Regions from separate parts of the Paenibacillus sp. JT22N1 genome, predicted to be linked through region 1. Evidence: riboswitches for the same ligand, from Rfam matches in the RefSeq annotation. Region 1 holds a riboswitch; the other holds the start of a gene.
What was found. Region 1 has a riboswitch for cyclic di-AMP ahead of AC58UU_RS36080 (resuscitation-promoting factor). Riboswitches for the same ligand answer to the same signal wherever they lie in the genome.
Positions count from the first base shown of each region.

Region 1 (3,412 bases):
GTTGTGAAACCGCACCATCATATTCCGTGCGAAGGCTCTGAAGAGCCTGACGGATCGTCTCAGGCGTCGCATTCTCGACGCCAATATCACCCTTGTACTCAGCCTGCTCCTGCGTAATGAAGGCATGCTTGCAGCCAGGCACCTTGGCTGCTACAATCTTCCGAATCCGTTCACCTGCGTGATCCGGATCCGTGAATATAATAACGCCTCTGCGCTGCTGTGCAAGCGCAATACGCTTTAGCACGGCTTGTCCGATCGCAGAGCCACCTGTTTCAATCGTATCCGCCTCTACCGCTCGGCGAATAGCAGTTGTATCGTCTTTACCTTCGACGACAATCACTTCTTTTATCATAAGCGGTTCCCTTCCAAGTACCAAGGATAAACGACTCCGTCGTCCTACAGGGACGAGCGCGTTTGTCAATGTTGATGCGGAGCTAAAATATAGAACTTATACTTCCATATTCAACGCAGAAAAAGAAGAGGGGTCCCCTCTTCTTTCGCCCAGGTTGTTACCTGGCAACGTATATATGACATTCTTCCCGCTGAAACAGACGTTTACACGTTAATTTTCAGACGGCTTTTTCGGTCCTACCACATACACGGTGTACCCTTGCTTCGTTCCGAATTTATTGGCATAACCATGATCTTCAAAGTATACATCAATCATTTGACCTTTCACACCGCTGCCAATATCTTCAGCACGGCGGAAGCCAATGCCCTCAATGTAAACCCACCATCCGAGTGGGATAACTTTGGGATCAACCGCTATCGTTCTGCCTTCCGACACGGTAGTCCCTGTATAGGTTTTACCAAAACCAGGAGTTCCTTCGGACTTACCTGTAGATGCCACGTCTGCCGAATAAGCAGTCAACTTCACATTCTTCAGGATTTGTTTGTACCCAAATGTTACACCATTCTTCGAAACCTCATCCACACCAGGTGATGAAGCCGAGAGAACAACAACAGGATTTTTCGTGCCCACGGACACGACTTTATTAATACTTTCTGTTTGTACTTCTTCACCCACAACTGCTTCCGCGACTAAAACACCATCTTCGAAAGTCTTTTCTTTCTTCTTCAAGAGTACGCCCTCTTTACCTTCTTGGACGACTTGCTCTTTGCCTTTGAGTAGCGATGCGTCGCTTTTCTTTTCCGTATCGAACGCAATCGGCTCAGTTACTTCCTCCGTCTCTTTTTTCACACGAACGATTTTGATTTCATCGCCCGAGCCCAGAGCGGCTGTCGGTTCGGGAGTTAAACGATCGTGCTCCCCAAGTGCAATATTTAAACGTTGCAATGCACTTTCTACCGTTCTTGCAGTTGTGTAAACAGTGGTGGTCTTTCCATCAGCAGTCAATTGAATCGGTGAGGCATGTTCGATGACAATTTTGTCTCCACCCTTGATTGTTGTCGTTGGCGCAGTAGAAATTTCATCGTGTTCACCAATCTTTATGGCTTGTTCATCCAGTAGGCGTTGCAGGACCCATTGCTTCGTATGCACAACGGTTTCTTGTCCATTCACAACCACGGATACGCTCTTGGTAGCCGTACCGTACAACAACACCAAAAACATGAAAGTCATTGCGATTGAAATTATGGCTAGACTTAAAATCAAACGCAAGTTTTCATGCTTCCATCGCAATGCGAAGGACATGCTGGATGATCGTTTTACATGGGTCTCGCTAATAGAGATACTGCCCACTTCTTCGGTCCTCCTTCAAAGCCTCGCCGCCAGGTTACAGCATGATTAGATTTGACGCGACTAAGGTTTTTTAGTTTAACTTAACGTGTTCGCCATCAGCAGTACGGTGCTATACCGCTGCCTTCTGGTCGTCCCACACCAGTTTGCCTATTCAACATTCATATGAATTCCGGGCAATCTTTAGTCGTCCGAAATGTGTATAGCCCTTTATGAAGACAAAAAGCCAGCAAGAAGAGGACTCTTCTCGCTGGCTTAGTTTGTATAGTAAAATACACAAATAGCACGCACGACAATCGTTACCTCTCTTACGCTTACGAGGTTAGCTGACGGATTCGGACGTGAGAGTCGCCCTACTAAGAGCATACAAAGTATACTCCAAGATTCACCCCTGTTACTCACTCTGTTCACTCAAGAAGTATTCTTCTTCAGCTTACAGTGGTTCCCCCGTTCCCATAAATGGAACTCAGCGAATGGAAAAATGGCAAATTGGTTATTAAGTTATTATGAAAAGTATATTACGCTGTTAATCTTAACCTGTAAAGGGATTGACACCTACTAAAAAGGGCTAAATCGACTAAAATTTGCTTAAATGAACAATTAAACAGCCCTATTTCTACTTATATCTCACTTTAACGTACGTATACTAACTCTTTTCAACTTTTCATCCCTAAACTAGGCTTAAATTACAAATTTGTTTATAATGATCGTATAGGAAAGTGATTCATAAATACCAATAATTTGCTAATCAGGGAGGCAATGAGATGGGCTCCATTCTACAAGTTGACTCTTTATACGGGGGATATTTACCAAAAAAACCTGTTCTTCATGACCTAACCTTTTCTATTCGTCAAGGTGAAATGATGGGTCTGATCGGACTTAATGGTGCGGGTAAAAGTACGACAATCAAAAATATTCTCGGTCTTCTTCAACCGCAAAAAGGATCGATTCGAATCAACGGACTAACTTTAGCTGAGAATCCTTTGTCCTATCGCGCAACCTACGCTTATGTACCCGAAAGTCCTGAGCTCTACGAAGAGCTTACGATCCGCGAACACCTTGAGTTAACCGCTATGGCCTACGGATTGTCGAAGGACGATTATTTGGCTCGATCTAGCTCCCTTTTGGAGCAGTTTCAAATGCAGGACAAGCTGAACAGCTTCGCCAGTCATTTATCCAAAGGCATGAAACAGAAAGTCATGATTATGAACGCATTTCTGATCGAACCCTCGTTATATATTATTGATGAACCCTTTCTCGGCCTCGACCCTTTAGCGATCCGTTCCTTACTCGAATTAATGGTCAAAATGAAACATAAAGGAGCATCATTCCTCATCTCATCGCATATTTTGTCTACAATTGAAAAATATTGCGATAACTACGTTGTCCTTCATCGAGGTCGTATGGTTGCTCAGGGTGATTTAGTCGAATTACGCGGGCAAACCGAACTCCCGGGAGCGTCACTAGACGACATTTTCTATAAGCTCGTACAAGGGGATTCGTTATGAGAAATATGGACATCAACACCCGTACCTTATGGCAGCAAAGATTCGAGCATTATATGAAGGAATCCATGGGCTATTGGCAATATGCAGCGCGTAGTAATTTCATCGGTCTCGTGTTGTTTCTTGTCATCGTTTCTTCCTATTATTATGCAAAAATACTACAGCGTCTTCCGACAGATTATCCCTATCTGTGGATCGTGCTTTTGCT
Region 1 covers NZ_JCAUAW010000032.1:48,219-51,630, forward strand. Annotated here, with positions in the region: gene rnmV (ribonuclease M5) at 1-352, opposite strand, end outside; gene AC58UU_RS36080 (resuscitation-promoting factor) at 563-1,702, opposite strand; cyclic di-AMP (ydaO/yuaA leader) riboswitch at 1,996-2,181, opposite strand; gene AC58UU_RS36085 (ABC transporter ATP-binding protein) at 2,464-3,207, shown strand; gene AC58UU_RS36090 (ABC transporter permease) at 3,204-3,412, shown strand, end outside.

Region 2 (3,412 bases), on a different contig from region 1:
AATGTACCAAGTGGAACTGTTGCGTAAAATCCAAGGCTCACGGCCTAAACGGACGCTATCCACCAATTTCTGCTTTTGCATATACGTGTCGTCTTTGTGTACTTGCTTAGATCGTATGAAAAACAAACCTAGCGAAATTAAAACAATAGAGAACACAATGGTAATGTGATCCCCGAATAAAATCACTGCCCCTACGCCGATCAGTACATAACCTTTGCGTTCTTTGCGTGAACGGACCCGATGAATGCCTAGCAAGATGAGGATAATGGCAAGAATGGGGAAAAAGCCTATCGTATGATCTAGAAGCAAAAAAAGACCGGCTCCAATCAGCACTAGTGCTGTATTGCGGTTACGGTTGCTTTTAGTTTCTTCTCCCATCGCTGCACCTCCTCTGGCTGACTTTTAATTAGTTCATATAGATTCTTAGCATACCATAAGAATGGACGACCTCCAAGATGCAAATCCTTGCGCGGCAAGGCTTCCGCATGAGTCATGGAGGTCAAAGGCCCATCTGCGCCTACTTATTAGGCGCTGGTGGGATAACACGCGGCTATTTCTTGCCGCGCGGGTCGGTGTCATCGCTGGAGCGATGCTGCTGCCACTCCTGCTGGAACTTGCCGCGCAGCGCGCGCAGTTCCTGTTGAAGGTTGCCGCCGGCTTCCTTCAGCGTCTCTTGCGACAGGCGGCCCGCTTCGCGGAGCCCCTGCAGCGCTTCCCGGCCGAGCTCGCGGCCGGTCACTTCCAGCTCGCGCCAAGTGTCGCGAGCCTCTTTCTCGTGCAGCCCGCTGCTCGGCGGCTGCCCCCCCTCGGCTGCGTGCCCTGCACGCAGCCCGCGCAGTTCATCCGCGAGCGCCAGGCACACGTCCTGGCTGCTCGCGTACTGCGCGCGGTAGTGCTCGCAAGCGGCTTCCTCGCGCTGCTTCTCTTGCAGCGCTAGCCGCGCGAGCTCTTCATCGCCGGCGCGCATCGCCAACTCGGCTTGCTCGCCGCGCAGCTGAGCCATCTCCTCCGCGTTCACACTGTGGCTTCGCAGCTCAATTGTTCGCTGCAGTGCCTCCTGATAGCGCTGTTCCAGCTTCTCAATCACGCTGTTCCCCCGTTCATGGTGATCATGTTTGCCGGTCGTTTCTTGCCATGCAGCTTCTGCCATCTTGCCAATGCGATCCAATATACTCATGTTGTCACACCCCCAATTTCTTATGATTTAAAATTCATTTCTTTTCTTCAATAAATGAATACCATACACCACTAAACATGCTGCGAACGCAATCGCTATGAAGCCCGATAGTTTAATGGTCAATATCAAGCCGCCCGAACCGGCGATAAACCATCCAATTTTCTTCCCATTCTTAATGCCTACATAACCTAACCCAAGCATAGCTGCCGGGAATAAAAACCCCATTAAATGAACATGACCACCCAGCTGATGCAGACAAATAAGTAAACCTGCCGTGATCAAAACTAGTGCCAACCCTTTCGATCGATCCATACTCATATTGCTTACCGCCCTTCACGTATTCTTCATGCTTCTATCGTAACGGAAATGGAAATATGTCAAAACGGACTCGCGACTGTTTTTGTACCTAGACCTAAGTCCAGTACGCACTACGACCTCCATCCATATTTTGGTCGTTGTCCCACCGAGCCTCGAATGCTAAACTATTTGAAGCCGAGTCCGGTGCACAGACAAAGTGCCGGTACGGGGGACGATTTACATGGGGTGAATATTTGCTCTTCATCGGAGCAGACTAGGGAGAACCTTCTTCCCGAACCCGTCAACTAACCTCGAAGGCTCATGAAGGAGGATTACCAATTGCATACAATTACTAAAGGGTTAACTAGCCTTGCTGTGTCTTTAACAGTGTTGGCAGGAGGCTTTCTTTCCCCATTTACGGCGAATGCCGCTGAGATGGATGTGAAAGTTCAAGTCAATGATGAACTGGTTCAATTTCCGGATGCTCAGCCTTTTCTGGATGACAATCATGCTACCCAAGTACCGATTCGTTTCGTAACGGAAAAGCTAGGTTATGACGTGAAGTGGCAAAAAGAAGGCGATGAGATCAAAGTCACGCTAAATAACAACAAACATTCGATCACCTTAGTATCGGGGCAAAAAGAAGCTGAAATCGATAGCAATCGTGTCGAGATGGACACACATGTGGAATTCCAAAATGGACGCGTTTACGTGCCTCTTCGTTTTCTAAGCAAAGCATCCGATATTCCCGTTCAGTGGGATGCTAGCAGCAAATTAGCTATTCTAAGTAAAGATGGCAACAAGCATGCGCCAGATTATGAATTGTTTCAATCCACGGCCTATTCAGCAGATCCATCTGAGAATGGCGGCTACGGAGCTTTTGATTATATGGGTAATCCATTAGGTATTGGAACCGTTGCTGTAGATCCCACAGTGATTCCTCTAGGATCTAAGCTCTATATAGAAGGTTATAATTTCAACGGCTTACCTGCAGGCGGCATGTATGCTTACGCAACAGATACAGGCGGTGCAATCAAAGGCAAGCGTCTTGATATCTTTATCCCAGGATCCAAGCAATCTTTGATGAAGTTTGGTATCCAAACCATTAAAGTGTACAAACTATCCAATTAAACGGCTCCAAACAAAAAAGCTGGTTTCTGAGATTTATTTCTCAAGAAATCAGCTTTTTTTATTTTAAGGTGGAAAAACCAGAAAAGCTGCTCTCCCATCATATAGTGATGAGAAGAGCAGCCTGCAGTTACTTAAACTTGATTTTTGGGGATACCATTTAAACTTGGGACGTAATCAGGTGCCTCGTTGCTCGATAGCGTTTGAGCTTCTTCCATGAAATTAGCGTTATTCTGCTGATTGTTTTTCTTATCTGCTTTGTTATCTTCGCGGTCATGCTTGGGATCGGCGTCATTTTTGGGCATAGCATTCACCTCCATTGTCTCATAGTTAGTATGAGAAGGTGGCTTGCATTTTATCCCAGTTATCTGGAATTGGCGTTGCTCTTTATATGACTGAACTACCCTCGAGGGTTTTAGTTTTTCTTGCCGCCATATGCTCCATTAGGAATGCAACATACGTTTCGTCCCGAACTAACCAAGCTGCATAATCCCTTTTGACATAACGTTCCGCCTCTTCGAAAGTAGAAAAGTGTTGGTTGGATTCGACCCCATCCACATCGACTTCCCACCTGCCTTCAGAAGGAAAAATAAACACTTGTTGTTCATTTCTATTCTCATAAAGTGATCCATAAACAGAATTTTTCGTGTTAAATGTATTTTTATTCGCATCAGCGCGAATGGGCTCCATCGGAAATGGCTTCGCTACATACCATAGATAGGCTTCTTCTGTCATAGAGCAACCGGAAGCTTTCGCATGGCCTCCTCCTCCATAAAGACCCGCAATTTCCGAGACGTCGATGTGATCGTG
Region 2 covers NZ_JCAUAW010000010.1:297,123-300,534, forward strand. Annotated here, with positions in the region: gene liaF (cell wall-active antibiotics response protein LiaF) at 1-378, opposite strand, end outside; gene AC58UU_RS20555 (PspA/IM30 family protein) at 551-1,177, opposite strand; gene AC58UU_RS20560 (LiaF transmembrane domain-containing protein) at 1,205-1,495, opposite strand; cyclic di-AMP (ydaO/yuaA leader) riboswitch at 1,658-1,809, shown strand; gene AC58UU_RS20565 (stalk domain-containing protein) at 1,814-2,605, shown strand; gene AC58UU_RS20570 (hypothetical protein) at 2,737-2,907, opposite strand; gene AC58UU_RS20575 (DHH family phosphoesterase) at 2,990-3,412, opposite strand, start outside.
Region 2: linked by a shared signal. The riboswitch ahead of AC58UU_RS20565 (stalk domain-containing protein) and the one ahead of AC58UU_RS36080 (resuscitation-promoting factor) in region 1 are both predicted to bind cyclic di-AMP.